One region of the Bermanella marisrubri genome, then DNA from elsewhere that is predicted to be linked to it. Evidence: predicted binding sites of a transcription regulator. Region 1 holds the regulator's gene; the other holds the start of a gene.
What was found. The regulator FliA, encoded in region 1, starts transcription of late flagellar genes. The targets are predictions, from matches to a motif close to CTAAAGTTNNNNNNNNNNCNGCCGATA.
Positions count from the first base shown of each region.

Region 1 (8,188 bases):
AAAATAAAATTGCCGTCGTTGAAGCTCCACCTCTGGCTCGTTCGATTTATGCATTTACAAAAATAGGAAAAGAAATTCCAGAAGGCTTGTATGTTGCTGTTGCCCAGGTGCTGGCTTATGTGTACCAATTAAACCAGTTCTTTGCTGGTCAGGGACCTAGGCCAAAACAACCTCCGTTCCCTGTACCTCCTGATTTAAAAGCGTAAATAGACTAGAAGCTTGAGCCTGGTTGTTTTAGGAATTCAATTTCTTCTGGTGTGCTTTTGCGACCAAGAATCATATTGCGATGAGGATAGCGTCCAAAGCGCTCAATGATGTCCTTATGCATTTTTTCAAACTTAAGATTATTTTCCAGCCCTGGTTCACTAAACTGTTTAATGGCCTCTTCGTGTATCGCGAGTGATTCGCTGTGCATAAAAGGCATATAAAGAAAAGCACGCTCTTGTGGTGTGAGAGTAAGGTGATATTCGTTGCGAATAGCCTCTTGTGCTAGCGCAAGCGCTAAAGTATCGCTAGCAAAGGCATTGGGTGTATCTCGATAAATGTTACGCGAGAATTGATCTAACAGCAGTACTTCTGCCAAGCGTCCTTTTGGCGTATTCCGCCATTCCCATAATTCGGAGTTGGCCGCTTGCTGGTGAATCGCCTTAAACCTTTGCGTCATGATTTGGTCAATATGACTGTCTTTTTTGAACCACTGTTCTTCTGTTAATTCATGAAACCAAAAGTCCCAGACTTTCTGTAACATCCCATTCATCCCTTATTCTGCTGTCTATATACAAGTATACCTGCAAATATTTGATCAAGATCACATGCTGGCCATATTTTTGCAACAGGCGATACAACGTCAAAATTTTAGAGTAGTTGTAGTTTATGGCTGTCGGAAAGTTATCACTTCCATCGCAAGGGGATCTAAAAGGCGCTTTGGGCAATGTACGCTCATTAGCGAAAGGCAATATTGGTATTCCTATCATGCTGATGGTTTTACTGGGCATGATGACACTGCCCGTACCTCCGTTTTTATTGGATATCTTTTTCACCTTTAATATTGCATTAGCCATCGTTGTATTAATGGTTTCAATCTATGCTGGAAAGCCTCTGGACTTTGCAATTTTTCCCAGCGTTTTGTTAGTAGCAACCCTATTGCGTCTTGCTTTAAATGTTGCCTCTACCCGAGTTGTCTTGCTTGAGGGGCATGAAGGCGGTGCCGCCGCGGGTAAGGTGATCGAAGCATTCGGCGAAGTGCTCGTCGGCGGCAACTATGCTGTGGGTTTGGTGGTCTTCTTGATTCTCATGATTATTAACTTTGTCGTAGTGACAAAAGGTGCAGGTCGAGTTTCAGAAGTGAGCGCTCGCTTTACTCTTGATGCTATGCCGGGTAAGCAAATGGCCATCGATGCTGATTTAAATGGTGGTTTGATCGATGCAGAGCAAGCTAAAGCTCGACGCTCCGAAGTGGCCAATGAAGCGGATTTTTATGGCTCCATGGACGGTGCCAGTAAATTTGTGAAAGGGGATGCTATTGCGGGCATGTTGATTTTGTTAATCAACATTATTGGTGGTCTGGCAATCGGTATGGCGCAGCACGATTTGGATTTTTCGCGTGCTACCGAAGTTTATGCCTTGCTGACTATCGGTGACGGCTTGGTAGCACAGATTCCAAGCTTACTACTTTCTACTGCCACCGCCATTATTGTCACCCGAAATAATAGTGAGGAAGACGTAGGCGGTCAGGTCATTAGTCAGATGTTTTCCTCCAGTCGAGCTTTGGCTATCGCATCGGGTATTCTTATTTTAATGGGTCTTATTCCTAGCATGCCGCATTTGGCTTTCTTAGGGCTGGGTGTATTGGCTGCTGTTTGGGCTTACTGGATTCATAAACGCAACAATGAGCCAGAAATTGTCGACGAAGGTATTTCCGGCAGTGCTCGTCAGGCTGCACAGAGAGCAGCTGGCGGTGGAGGCGCAGCACCACAAAGTGGTTCCTCTAATCAAGCCTTGTCTGGTGGATCGGCGCAACCTGCATTGCCCGACGATACCAAGGATGTGGACTGGGATGACGTCGAAGAGGTGGACATCATTGGCTTGGAAGTAGGCTATCGTTTAATTCCATTAGTGGATAAAAGTCAGGGCGGCCAATTGTTGGGACGCATTAAAGGCATTCGCCGAAAACTTTCACAAGATCTTGGTTTTCTTATTCCTAGTGTTCACATTCGAGATAATTTAGACCTCGCTCCTAATGCCTATCGAGTTTTATTAATGGGCGTGGCCGTTGCCGAGGCCGAGATTGAACCCGATCGCGATATGGCCATTAATCCGGGTCAGGTGTTTGGTAACGTAGAAGGTATTGAAACCATTGATCCAGCCTTTGGCCTAGAAGCTGTGTGGATTGAAAGCGGTAAAAAAGATCAAGCGCAAACGCTTGGCTATACCGTAGTGGACGCCAGTACAGTGGTGGCCACTCATTTAAATCAAATACTACAAAGCCATAGTGCAGAGCTAATCGGTCACGAAGAAGTACAAAAAATGCTGGATCGACTTGCTAGTGTGTCACCGAAACTCGCCGAAGAATTAGTGCCCAACACGCTTAATTTGAGTCAGCTATTAACGATCTTGCAAAACTTGTTACAGGAAGGCGTGCCAGTGCGCGACATGCGCAGTATTGCCGAAGCTTTGGCGAACACTCAGGTCGATAGTCAAGATACTGCCGCATTAACAGTCGAGGTTCGAAGAGTCTTAAAGCGTCTCATCGTGCATAGTATCTATGGTAACGCGCAAGATCTCTCCGTTATTACCCTAGATCCATCATTGGAACAGTTATTGCTCAAAACCTATCAGCAGAACCGACAACAAACAGGGCAGAGCGATCAGATGATTCTTGAACCATCAATGGCCGAAAAGTTACAGCAATCTATGGTGGAAGCTGCTCGCAATCAAGAAATGGCAGGTAATCCTGCTGTGTTGCTAGTAAACGCTACCTTGCGTCCTGTGCTATCGAATTTTGCTCGTAATGTTACCGATAGCCTACATGTCATTTCGTATCAGGAAATACCTGATAACAAACAAATAACCATTGCCGCCACCATCGGGGCATAGTGTGAACCGAACGATGTGAGATACCGAGTATGAGAGTTCGTCGTTTTACCGCCAGCAGTATGCAAAAAGCGCTGAAAACCGTGCGCGATGAAATGGGCCCGGATGCCGTCATTCTGTCTAATCATAGAGTGAAAGGCGGTGTCGAGATTATCGTGGCGCAGAACTACGAACCTTCTAGTGCGAAAACCTCTGCTCCGCCAATGGCATTTACTGAAGACGGCGAAGTGGATGACAGCCATTTACCTTCACCTACTTTTTCTCGCGATAAAAATACGCAAGAGCGTCGTAAAGAAAAAGAACCATGGCCGTTCCTATCGGATGATGAACGAAAACAGGTTAATGAACAGCTGCAACTTCAAGAACAGTTGGAAACCATGAAGCGCCAGCGTGATGGCGGAAGTGCAAAAACTATTAGTGCCAGCCAAGATAAAGAAGCATTGCGTATGGCACTGGACGAAATGAAAACGCGTCGAGATAGCCAATTAGATCCTGTGCAGCCTCTGCAACGTGAGCCTAAGGCACAGCAAAAGCAAGAACGCCTCGCCATGCTTGATGATATGCGCAATGAGCTACATGACTTGAAAGAAATGTTGTGCGGAGATGGACAAAAAGCACTACAGCAACCAGCCAATTTTGTTTGGAAAAAATACGCACCAGCCAATGCACTGCAAGCAAAGTTCTGGCAACGATTGGAAAACATGGGGTTTGATGATTGGGTGATTTACCAATTGGTGCATGACGTTGTCAGTCACGCAGATGAAAAAGGCGCTTGGCAATTAATCCTGCAAGACTTAGTTCAGCATATGAATATTAGCCCCAGTGATCGACTGAAACGCGGCGGTGTTTATGCCATGGTTGGGCCAACCGGTGCCGGTAAAACCACGACCATCGCGAAAATGGCGGTGCGTTTTACATTGGAACACGAAAACGCCAGCATTGGCCTCGTGACCATGGATAATTATCGTTTAGCGGCCCATGATCAGCTTAAAACGTTGGGACAAATATTAGGTGTTCCAGTGCAGGTGGCAGATCAGGAGCATACCTTGAGCAAGTGCCTTGATGAGCTGAGTGACTGTGATCTTGTGCTCATTGATACCGCTGGTTTGACGCCACAGCACCCAATGCTGAACTATCAATTAGAACAGCTGGCTTCTTTGCGAGGCCGTGTTCATACCTTATTAACATTACCCGCCACTAGTACCAGCAGAGTCTTACGTAAGGTCTATCATAATTATAAAGCAGCCGGAATAGGCGGCTGTGTTCTGACCAAGCTAGATGAGGCCAGCAGTTTAGGTGATGCGCTAAGTGCATTATTAGAGAGTGGTTTAGATTTGTCTTATGCGACCGACGGCCAGCGCATACCAGACGATTTTCATGTGGCCAGTGCCAAGGCATTAGTTAAGCGCGCCGTTGTAATGGCGAAGCAAGAACAAGCGTCGCAGGATGAGGCAGAAGCTCAGGGAGTGTGGTCATGAGCGAGTTGTATAGCCTAGATGCTTACCGACAGAACAAAGGAGATAACCAATCCATGCATCCAGTTCAAGTAATCGCGGTGACCGGCGGTAAGGGAGGCGTTGGTAAAAGTAACGTGTCAGTCAACTTGGCAATCGCTCTTGCAGAGATGGGGCGAAGAGTTGTGGTTTTGGATGCGGATTTGGGACTCGCTAATATTGACGTGTTATTGGGGCTGACCACTAAAGAAAATATCAGCAACGTTATTTCTGGGGAAGCCAGTCTCCGTGATGTCATGGTCAATGGCCCAGGTGGTATACGTATTATTCCCGCTGCTTCAGGCACACAGGCTATGACAACACTAGAACCAAGGGAACATGCTGGATTGATTCGTGCATTTGATTCGATTAGTGATCAACTGGATGTACTGATTGTGGATACTGCAGCCGGTATTGGTGACAGTGTGGTGTCATTTGTGAAAGCCAGCCAAGAAGTCTTGGTGGTCGTAACCGATGAACCCACCAGTATTACGGACGCCTACGCACTGATAAAGCTTCTTAATCGCGATCACGGTGTTTTTCGTTTTCGTATTCTAGCCAATATGGTCAAAACTAGCCAAGACGGTCATAACTTATTTGCTAAGCTTACTAAAGTAACAGATCGCTTTTTGGATGTGGCATTACAGTATGTGGGGTGTGTGCCGCAAGACGATGCTGTTAAGCGCGCGGTACAGCGCCAGCGACCAGTGATTGAGGCCTATCCTCGTGCTAAAGCAGCCTTGGCCTTCAAAGCATTAGCAAAAAAAGTAGATAGCTGGCCCTTGCCAACAACCCCCAGAGGTAACTTGGAGTTTTTTGTTGAAAACTTGGTATTGTCGACAGTACGTGGGTAGGACGTATAACCATGAACAGTGGTGCAGCCATGTATCTCGGTGATGAAAAACAAAATTTCAATACGCTGGTCGAAGAATACGCATCCTTGGTAAAACGTATTGCTCACCATTTGAAAGGCCGATTGCCTGACTCAGTGCAGGTAGACGACCTTATTCAGTCAGGCATGATTGGATTAATCGAGGCAGCACAGAAGTACGAACCTAGTAAAGGTGCTAGCTTCGAAACCTATGCGGGTATCCGAATACGCGGTTCCATGCTCGACGAGATTCGTAAAGGCGACTGGGCACCACGCAGTGTGCATCGCAATAGCCGTCGCATCAGCGAAGCTATCCGCTACGTAGAATCTCAAACTGGTCGCGATGCTCAAGATCAAGAGGTAGCAAAAGCCCTAGGTATGGAATTGGAAGAATACCATCAACATTTACAAGATGGGGCCGGATCGCGTTTGTTCAGTTTTGAGGATTTGTTAGAGCAGCGAGGTGAGCAGGAGTCCGACTTCATGGGTCATGATGACGAGAGCCCGCTCCAGGACCTACAAAGCGAACATTTCCAACAGCAGCTTGCCAAGGCAATCAGTCAACTACCTGAACGAGAGCAACTCGTCCTCGCTCTCTATTACGACGAAGAACTCAACTTAAAAGAAATCGGTGCGGTATTAGAAGTGAGTGAGTCTCGCGTCAGTCAAATACACTCGCAGGCGGCTCATCGTTTGCGCGCACGTCTACAGGAATGGGCCGAAGGGCAATAGTTTGCCCTAAAAGCTCAGTAAATATTTCTGCAACCTATAAATTAATAGCTATGCTTAATTTAGGTTTTATTAGGATTAATTATTAGTCATTCACAGGACCGAACCTGCCGACAACTTTATTTTGCTGACATGCTTGCTGGATAACTTGGTAAGTGTGTCTAGACTAAAAATAGGCAATAAAGTCATTGGCCAGGGCGCTGGGAGGTAGCTTTGGATAAAAATATGAAAATTCTTGTTGTGGACGATTTTTCGACAATGAGACGAATCATTAAAAACCTGTTAAGGGATTTGGGTTTCACAAATACCCAAGAAGCAGATGATGGCAACACTGCGTTGCCCATGCTGAAAAGCGGTGACTTCGATTTCTTGGTCACGGATTGGAATATGCCGGGTATGACAGGAATTGAACTGCTAAAGCATGTTCGTGAAGACGAGCGCCTGAAGGACCTTCCCGTTCTGATGGTAACGGCAGAAGCCAAGCGAGACCAGATAGTGGCAGCAGCGCAAGCCGGTGTGAATGGATATGTAGTAAAACCATTTACGGCAGCGGTACTAAAAGAAAAGATTGAAAAAATCTTTGAGCGCTTGTAAGCGGTTACATAGGGCAAGTAGATGGCGGCTTTGGATTTAGAATCAGGCAGCGAGTTCGAACAGCGTTTTTCTGAAAAAGCACAGGAATTATTTGAACGTCTAGAGAAAAATGATTTAGGCGGTGCGGTTTCGGTGATTCAGGATTTACAAAAGGTACGAGATGAAAGTCTGTACCAAGAAATAGGCCGATTGACTCGGGCTCTTCACGAGTCCATCAAAAATTTCAAACTTGATGCGCATCAGGGCGCAGCTAGCGATATTGATGAAGCAAATGAAGGTTTAGCATACGTTGTAGAAATGACGGACAAGGCGGCCAATAAAACTATGGATAAGGTAGAGGAAAGCCTCCCTATATCTGACGGTATTGCACAGGAATCTAATGAGCTTCACCAGGAATGGCAACGATTTTTAAAGAAAGAAATGTCACCCGCGGAGTTTAGAGAATTAGCAAAGCGCCTTGATGCTTTTCTGCAAGGCACCAGTAAAAATACTCAAAAACTGAACACAAATCTGAATGAGATTTTGCTGGCACAAGATTTTCAAGATTTAACAGGGCAAGTGATCCAACGTATTACGACGATGGTCACGGATGTAGAAGCCCGTTTAGTGAATTTGGTTGCCATGGCCGGACATGTTGATCGCATGACAGGTATTGAGCATGGTGAACTAGAAGCGCAGGAAGAAGAGGAACAAAATCCAGATAAAGGTGTGGGTCCTCAAATTAATGCGGATGAGAAAGAAGATGTAGCAGCCAGCCAAGACGATGTTGACGATTTACTGTCGAGTCTAGGTTTCTAAAGGAGCAAAGGGATGAGTTTGGACGCTGATGAAGAAATCCTCCAGGACTTCCTTGTAGAAGCAGGGGAAATTCTAGAGCTGCTTTCCGAGCAATTGGTAGACTTAGAAAATCGACCAGATGACCAAGACTTATTGAACTCTATTTTTCGTGGTTTTCATACGGTAAAAGGTGGCGCGGGTTTCTTACAAATTAACCCGCTGGTGGATTTATGTCACGTTGCAGAGAACGTGTTTGACATACTCCGAAATGGCCAACGTCAAGTTGATGCAGACTTGATGGACGTGGTTTTAAGTGCGCTTGATAGTGTCAATGATATGTTCGAGACGGTTCGTGGCGGAGAAATGCCTGAGCCAGCAGACCAAAGCTTAATTGATGATCTGAAAATCTTTTCGCAACCTGCGGGAGCAGCTCCGGCGCCTAAAGCAGAAGCAGCCCCTACACCTCCTACCAGTGCTCCAGATACGTCAAATGAAGCAACTTCGAGTGGTGATTCTGGTGATATTACTGATGATGAATTCGAAGGTTTATTGGATGCCTTAGATGGCAATGATGCCGCTCCTGCCAAAGATGACAAAACGACCAGTAGCGATGATGACTTGTTCGATGTTG
Region 1 is NZ_CP051183.1:2,551,996-2,560,183, reverse strand. It holds gene flhB (flagellar biosynthesis protein FlhB) at 1-206, shown strand, start outside; gene HF888_RS11870 (DUF924 family protein) at 212-757, opposite strand; gene flhA (flagellar biosynthesis protein FlhA) at 874-3,096, shown strand; gene flhF (flagellar biosynthesis GTPase FlhF) at 3,126-4,571, shown strand; gene HF888_RS11855 (MinD/ParA family protein) at 4,568-5,440, shown strand; gene HF888_RS11850 (RNA polymerase sigma factor FliA) at 5,452-6,189, shown strand; gene cheY (chemotaxis response regulator CheY) at 6,412-6,780, shown strand; gene HF888_RS11840 (protein phosphatase CheZ) at 6,802-7,578, shown strand; gene HF888_RS11835 (chemotaxis protein CheA) at 7,591-8,188, shown strand, end outside.

Region 2 (8,188 bases), 380 kb from region 1:
AGACGGCGATGCCAGCTAGTGCGAGTATCGATTTGCGTGCAGATCGTGTAAAAGAAATTTTGGCTCTTGAGTTACCTGCAGAACAAATCGAAGAAATGCTGACTCGCTTGGGTATGAAAGTGAGCAGCACAGATGCGGGCTGGAAAGTGGACGCGCCTAGTTATCGTTTTGATATGGCTATTGAGGCGGATTTGATCGAAGAGATCGCGCGTATCTACGGTTATAACAAGTTGCCAGTGAATACGCCAAGTGCGGCTATTGGTTTGCAAGTTCAAGAAGAAGTGCAAACCCCAGTGGAAGTGATTAAGCAGCTTTGGGTGGATCTTGGCTATCAAGAAGCCATTACCTATAGCTTTGTTGATCCTAAAATTCAAAAATTAGTGGACCCAAGTATTGATGCGCTAGCACTTGCTAACCCTATTTCTGCTGACATGGGCGTCATGCGTTCAACTCTTTGGGTCGGTTTGATAAAAGCCGCTGAACATAACTTGAACCGTCAGCAAGACACCGTTCGTTTGTTTGAAACAGGTCTACGCTTTGTGCCTCAGGCCAATGGCGAGCTTGAGCAAACTCCTATGATCTCCGGTATCTTGTGTGGCCAGCAAGTAAGCAAGGGCTGGACAAACCCTTCTGCTAAAGTGGATTTTTATGACTTGAAAGGGGATGTGGAAGCCATGTTGGGCCTCAATGGCGCGAGCGATATTCGCTTTGAGCGTGGTGAGCACTCTGCTCTGCATCCGGGTCAAGCAGCTAAAGTGGTTAAAAATGGCAAGGATATTGGTCTGCTAGGGGCCTTGCATCCAGAGCTGCAAAAGCAGTTAGGAATCAAGACGCCACTATTTGTGTTTGAGCTGGATTTAAATGCCGTGAGTGAAGGCGTCTTGCCTCATTTTGCGCCATTGTCCAAATATCCAGAGGTGAGCCGTGATTTGGCCTTTGTGGTTGAAGAGTCTGTGACCTGGTCTCAAGTGGAAGATATCATCCGCGAAAAGGCCGGTGACAAGCTCATTAACGTCACATTATTTGACGTCTATCGCGGCCAAGGTATTGAAAATGGTAGAAAAAGTCTCGCTTTAGGCTTGACATGGCAGGATGCTTCGCGCACTCTCAATGATGAAGAAATAACCAGTTGGGTGAACGACATCGTTCAATCACTGGCTGAGGGATTAGACGCACAACTACGAGGTTAGTTATGACCGCCGTCACCAAGGCCGATATGGCAGAAAAGCTATTCGATGAACTTGGTCTCAACAAGCGTGAAGCCAAAGAGATGGTGGATATCTTTTTTGAAGAGATCCGCCACTGCTTAACCGAAAAAGAACAGGTTAAGCTGTCCGGGTTCGGAAACTTCGATTTAAGGGAAAAGCGCCAGCGCCCTGGCCGCAACCCAAAAACGGGAGAAGAGATTCCTATCAGCGCCCGCTGTGTGGTCACTTTTCGTCCGGGGCAAAAACTGAAAGTTCAGGTAGAAGCCTATAACGAAGCCAATCCGGATCATCCTGCGTAAAACGCGAAAAAGAACCCAGTTTTTAACTGGGTTTTTTTATGCCCGTTGAAACCGAAGGCAATTTTCGAAAGTGTTAGTAGGGAATAAAAACCTTCACAAAATCAATTGCTTAGTATATAGTTCCGCAATCTTTCAGGATCTCTCCTGAAGCCTTTGTCGGGGCATAGCGCAGTCTGGTAGCGCACCAGCATGGGGTGCTGGGGGTCGTAGGTTCAAATCCTACTGTCCCGACCAATCAAAATCATTCAACATTTCAACATTATTTTTATTTCTTTTGCTGATATCGTCTCTTATTCGAGTGTACTGATTTAACACTATTGCGTAGAAAGTAACCTAACAGCGCCTTCCTCATATTTGAACCAATGGGTTTTGTGTCTTGCTATTTAAGTCTCTATAATGGCGCGCTTTTTCTAATTAAGGTGACCGGGTCCACTCTATGTTTGTATCTGAAGTGAAAGTGCGAGGCTATCATCTCGATATCTACCAGCATGTTAACAATGCTCGCTATCTTGAATTTTTAGAAGAGGCTCGCTGGTCGTTCTTTGAACAATATCCGTTGGTGCAAACTGTACATAAATCAAACTACGCGTTCGTTTTAGTCAATATTAATATTAACTATCGTCGACCAGCATTTGTAAATGAGGTCATAGAGATTCGTACACAGGTTTCCCGTATTGGAAATAGAAGTTGTACTATTCATCAGGCACTCGTATTGAAGGGCACTGACACCTTGGTAGCGGATGCCGATGTGACTTTTTGTGTGTTGGATCAAGACCAGCATGTGGCAGTGCCTATAGAAGGTGATATTCGAGAATTGCTTACGACTATGTCTTCAAAAGACAGCTAAGCCGAATAGGTTTGCCTTGGGTTTTTAAGATAAGGCAGTAAAATAACCACATCTTTGCAATTACCTTGAATGCTAGGAATTAAGTATGGCTAAAACCATTGATGAATTAATGGAACCGGTATTAGGTTATTTGCATTGTCGCACACCTAAAGAGTGGATTGACGCGGCTTTGCAATACCCCGAAACCATACTTATCGATCATGCCGCTAATGAACTAAAGGCAGCTCAGTCGGCAATGACACTCATGTCTAAGAATCCACATAAATTGGATATATTGGACAAAATGTCAAAACTGGCTCGCGAAGAATTATTGCATTTCGAGCAAGTCATGAAAATTCTTAAAAAGCGTGGTATTAAATATCAAGCGCTGAAGGCGAGTCCTTACGCTGGTAAAATGGCGAAGTTTATTCGCAATACCAATGACGGAATTTTGGTGGATTCGTTGATTATTGGGAGTATTATCGAAGCCCGTTCTTGTGAGCGTTTCCATGCACTTGCTCCTTACCTTGATGAAGAGTTAGAAAAATTTTATATCTCATTGCTCAAGTCAGAATCACGCCATTTCAAGGACTATTTAGGACTGGCGCAAAAATATAGTAAGGAGCCTATTGAAGAGCGAGTGCAGTTTTTCTTGCAAAAAGAACAACAGGCAATACTGGGTGCAGATAACTTAATGCGTTTGCACTCCGGAATGCCCACGGATAATCTCAGAGTCTAATTCAGGTCATCAGCTTGATGACTTACTTCAAAGCGAAGCATTAAATTGCTTGTAGAGATGTCTTTCGGTATCGGCGGATAGGGATTAGCCGACAACACCTTTTTCTTTACCCAATCTTTATAGTTCTGGTTTTCGCTACTGGCATCTGTTTTTATTTTGTAAGCAATGCCAGAGGGCATTAGCCAGATTGTGACTGATGTCTGTCCAAGTGTGGGGGCCTCTTCCATTGTAGTGAGTAGATGCTGAATGACAGCATTGCGATAGCTTTGTTCCGCAGTTAATACCGTGCCGGATAGGTCTTTGTCCTGACCTGTTTTGGTGAACTGTACTCGGCGATCTTCAGAGTGAATTTGGTTGGCTTGTGTTTTTGCTTGTGTCGTTTGTTGTTGGCTGGTTTTAGCGTTGATCATCGAGCTATCTTCTTGTTTTTTATGGACTAGCTTCTGACTTTCACTTTGCCAATGTTTTGAGTCTTCAAGAAGTAATATATGAGCGCTACCTTTGCTGGATGCCTGTGGTTTTTCACTTTGCCATTGTACAAACAGTAATCCGTGAAAAACGATCGATATGAGCAAAGCTAAGAGATAGCGCAAATGCATTAAAAATTATCCCTAGTTTGACGGTAGGATTTAAGTGACGGCCAATGTATTATAACGCGCTTATCCTTTCTTACTAACCGCCTCTGAGTATTTTGCTTAGTGTGCACACTATAACCACAATAAACGTTTGGAGTGATTATGAGTATCCTTGTAGGTAAAAAAGCCCCTGACTTTACAACTGCTGCTGTGAAGGGTGACGGTTCTATCGTTGATAACTTCTCTTTGTCTGACACCATCAAAGGCAAGTACGCGGTTGTTTTCTTCTATCCATTGGACTTTACCTTTGTGTGTCCTTCAGAAATTATCGCTATGGATCATCGCGTTGAAAAGCTTAAAGAACTCAACACAGAAGTGATTGGTGTGTCTATCGACTCTCACTTCACGCACAATGCATGGCGAAATACTCCAGTAAACGAAGGTGGTATCGGCCAGCTTCAGTACACTCTAGCGGCTGATATGGATCATGCGATTTGCCGTGCCTATGGTATCGAATCAGAAGGCGGTGAGTCTTACTACCCAGCGGGCGTAGCCATGCGAGCAACGTTTGTTATTGACCAAAATGGTGTTGTACGTCACCAGGTTGTTAACGATGAGCCTCTAGGTCGTAACATGGACGAAGTGGTTCGTATCGTTGAAGCGCTTCAGTTCTTCGAAGAGAATGGTCAGGTATGTCCTGCAGGTTGGAACAAAGGCGATTCTGGTATGGTTAATACGCCAGAAGGTGTAGCTAAGTACCTATCTGAAGAAGCTGACAAGCTTTAATCTAGTACTGTTCCGTTAGGATTAGATTACTAGATAAAAAAACCGAGCCTAGGCTCGGTTTTTTTGTGGTTTGTCCATAAGTTGATGGGCTTTAGCGCCTATCATCATGGCAACCACAAAAATAATTACGTCTGTATAGCCATAACTGAGGGCGGCAATGGCAGGTCCTGGGCAGTAACCCACCAAGGCCCAGCCGATACCAAATATAATCGCGCCACCAATCAGTTTCCCATCTATTTTTTGTTTATTGGCTAAATGGAAGTCTTTATCGAGAACCGGTCGGTTACGTTTGTGTAAAACCCATTGAAAACTAGGAATAGCAATCAATAGAGCGCCCACCATGACGAACATTAAGCTTGGGTCCCAATTTCCAGCAATGTCTAAGAAGCTTTGTACGCGCTCTGGATTATTCATATCACTTGCGGCCAATCCAATACCAAAAAGTAATCCGCATATGGCTGAGATAATTAAATACATTTAAGGGCACCTCTTGTAAGTCACTTTAAGCTCTGGCCTTGATCGTGTTTCAAGATCAAGGCGTGTTATTGAAGGTCTAACTGGTTAAATCGAAATATCACAACACAGATGTTGGAACACGAGCAATGCCCCGAAGGGCAAGGCCTGTACCACTTTCCTTTTGTGTCAGCCTTCTGGGAAAGGACTCGTCATTACGCTGCGAAGCCTTCCTTGAATGAAAGCACTACAGGCATCTTGCAGAGTCAAATTGACTTACAAGAGGTGCCCTTCATTAAACCTCCCAGCCAAGTAAATGTTGCGCGATAAAGTAACAGGCAATAGCTGCGCCCATGAAGGCGAGCGTAGCGACGATGGAGCGTTTGGAAAACCGGGCGATACCTGCAATGCCATGTCCACTGGTGCAGCCATTAGCCATGGAGGTACCAATGCCCACTAATAGCCCACCGATGATTAATAGGGGTAAGGAACTGTCTGGCGCATCGGGAAAAGGACGTTGCGAAACCAAGTGAAAAAGTTGCGTGCCCGCAATCATGGCGACTAAAAAGGTGATACGCCAGAGGTTATTGCGCATGTTTGTGGCCATAAGCGAAAAGGCCATGCCGCAGATGCCTGCAATGCGGCCGTTCATAGCAAATAAAACACTTGAAGATAGGCCAATGGCGATACCGCCGCCAAGCACATGAAGCCAAGATACTTGATCAAATAGTGAAAGCATGGTCTTGCGTCTCAGATAACGTTTTTTATTAAAGCGCTGTAAAAGTAATAACTAGCCGAGGAAGTAACGATTAGTCTTCGTCCTTTTCGTTTTCCTTAACGTGCTGTTCATAGGCCCAATCCCAGCCGCCAAGTTGTTTCCATTTATTAACGATGAGGGCAAATAGCTCAGCGGTTTTTTGCGTGTCATACAAGGCGCTGTGAGCCGAGTGATTATCAAAGTCGATACCCGCTAGCTTGCATGAACGCGCAAGAACTGTGTGGCCTAATGCAAGTCCACTAAGCGTAGCTGTGTCGAAACCAGAGAATGGGTGAAATGGGCTGCGCTTTATGTTGTTGCGCTCGATAGCTGCATTTAGAAAGCCGAGGTCGAAATGGGCATTATGGCCGACCAAAATCGCGCGTTTGCAACCTTTTACTTTCATGGCTTTACGGATCGTTTTAAACATATCTTTAAGGGCAGGGCCTTCGTCTTCGGCGCGACGATCGGGGTCAAATGGATCGATACCAGTAAAGTCCAACGCGCTTTGCTCTAAATTCGCTCCCTCAAAAGGCTTAATGTGAGCAGACATGGCCGGGCCAGGGAGCATATTGCCTTGTTCGTCCATATCCATGATCACCATGGCAATTTCTAACAATGCATCCGTTTGAGAATTAAACCCTGCGGTTTCTACGTCTACGACAACAGGCAAGTAACCACGAAATCGAGACACCAGCGGATCTTCAAAGTAATCACCCATGAGAGCCCTTAATCTAATAAATTGCCGCATTGTAGCGTATCTGCTTAGTTCATTCAGCTATACAGGATTGAAGAAAGTACAAAATTGGCCGATAACATTAGAGATAGTGTTCATCGAGTCTCGGTTATCGTCCATGAAACGTATTTTATTTTTGCTTTATATCGCTTGTTTAGCCAATGTGAGCCACGGATTGGTATTTCAGGCTGAGGTGGAGCAGACCGAGTGGCGTTTAAGCCCATCGATTTTTGAATGTGAGTTTACTCAGCCTATTCCCAATTATGGCGAGGCTGTGTTTTATCATGAGGCAGGCGAAGACCTGTTGTTTCATCTGAGGACCAAGAAAAACCTGATGGGTGAGGGGATGGCAGCTCTTCATATCGAACCACCTGAGTGGTTGCCAAGTCAGATGGCACAAGATCTTGGTCTCGTCGATGTTAAGAACAGCAGCAAACCCATCCGAGTAGACCACGATCGAGCTAATAAAATGATGCAGAGCTTAATGCAGGGGCTCAGACCAACGTTTACGCGGCGAGCTCGGTATGACCCATCTCAATCTATTCGAGTGGCGGTGTCTCCTGCTCGTTTTAATAGTTTTTATAATGATTATCTAGGTTGTGTGGCCGGCTTATTGCCAGTGAATTTTGGGCAAGTATCGCGCAGCAAGGTATTTTTCCCAGGTGGTGGAGCTGCGTTGGACAAACAGGCTCGGAAGAAACTCGATTTAATCGCTCTTTATGTCAAGGCGGATCCAGAAGTTCAAGCGATTTATATTGATGGGCACAGTGACGCATTAGGTCGACGTTATAACAATCGTCGTTTATCTGAGGATCGTGCATTGAAGGTGAACGAATATCTAATCGAGCGTGGTTTGGATGCCGAGATTATTACCACTCGATATCATGGTGAACGATATCCCGTGGCTTCTAATGCAACCGCGGCTGGGCGAGCGCAAAATCGACGTGTCACTATCCGCTTAGAAAAACCCGATGAAGAGTTAGAGACCAGTTTAGACTATTGATCTCGCTAGGCGCTTGTTTTCAACTCATACTTACTTATAATCACTGTATGTTAATACAGTATTTTGATTATGCCTCGTCAAGTTCTGCATGTCGATTGTGATTGCTTCTTCGCTGCGGTCGAGATGCGAGATAGCCCTCAATATCGTGATATTCCTTTAGCTATTGGCGGCTCGAGCGATCGTCGTGGAGTGATTTCAACTTGCAACTATGTCGCCAGAGCCTATGGTGTTCGTAGCGCCATGCCCTCGGGTCAAGCTTTAAAGTTATGTCCAGACCTCATGCTTATTCGAGGTGACATGGAAAAGTACCGCCGTGTCTCTCGTGAAGTAATGAGCATTGTGGAAAGCTATGGGTTAGCCTTCGAGCAGGTATCCATTGATGAAGCTTATATTGAAATCTCACCTCATTCCCCCGGAAAGATCATCGCGCAGCAAATACGCCAGCAGGTTGAAGCTGAAATTGGTATCACAGTATCCGTAGGGATCGCGCCGAATAAGTATTTAGCCAAAGTAGCCAGTGATTGGAATAAGCCAAATGGTCAGTTTGTAGTAGAACCTCAAGCGTTGAACGAATTTGTGAGAACTTTGCCCGTAGGTAAAATTCCGGGTGTGGGGCCTAAAAGTGCAGAAAAATTGGCAAACATGGGGATACACTCATGCGCGGATGTGCAAGCCATAGAACTTGCGGATCTTTTGAAGCGTTTTGGCCAATTTGGAAAAAAACTGTATGACCGAAGTCGAGGCATCGACGATCGAACTCTATCGAATGGGCGTGAACGTAAATCTTTAAGCGTTGAACGTACTTT
Region 2 is NZ_CP051183.1:2,169,765-2,177,952, reverse strand. It holds gene pheT (phenylalanine--tRNA ligase subunit beta) at 1-1,190, shown strand, start outside; gene ihfA (integration host factor subunit alpha) at 1,193-1,507, shown strand; tRNA gene HF888_RS10150 (tRNA-Pro) at 1,665-1,741, shown strand; gene HF888_RS10145 (acyl-CoA thioesterase) at 1,944-2,354, shown strand; gene HF888_RS10140 (MiaE family protein) at 2,440-3,072, shown strand; gene HF888_RS10135 (TonB C-terminal domain-containing protein) at 3,069-3,671, opposite strand; gene HF888_RS10130 (peroxiredoxin) at 3,810-4,433, shown strand; gene HF888_RS10125 (DUF6691 family protein) at 4,482-4,910, opposite strand; gene HF888_RS10120 (YeeE/YedE family protein) at 5,182-5,625, opposite strand; gene rnt (ribonuclease T) at 5,696-6,364, opposite strand; gene HF888_RS10110 (flagellar protein MotY) at 6,498-7,382, shown strand; gene dinB (DNA polymerase IV) at 7,452-8,188, shown strand, end outside.
Region 2: the regulator FliA is predicted to act here: its motif matches at 6,432-6,458, upstream of HF888_RS10110 (flagellar protein MotY).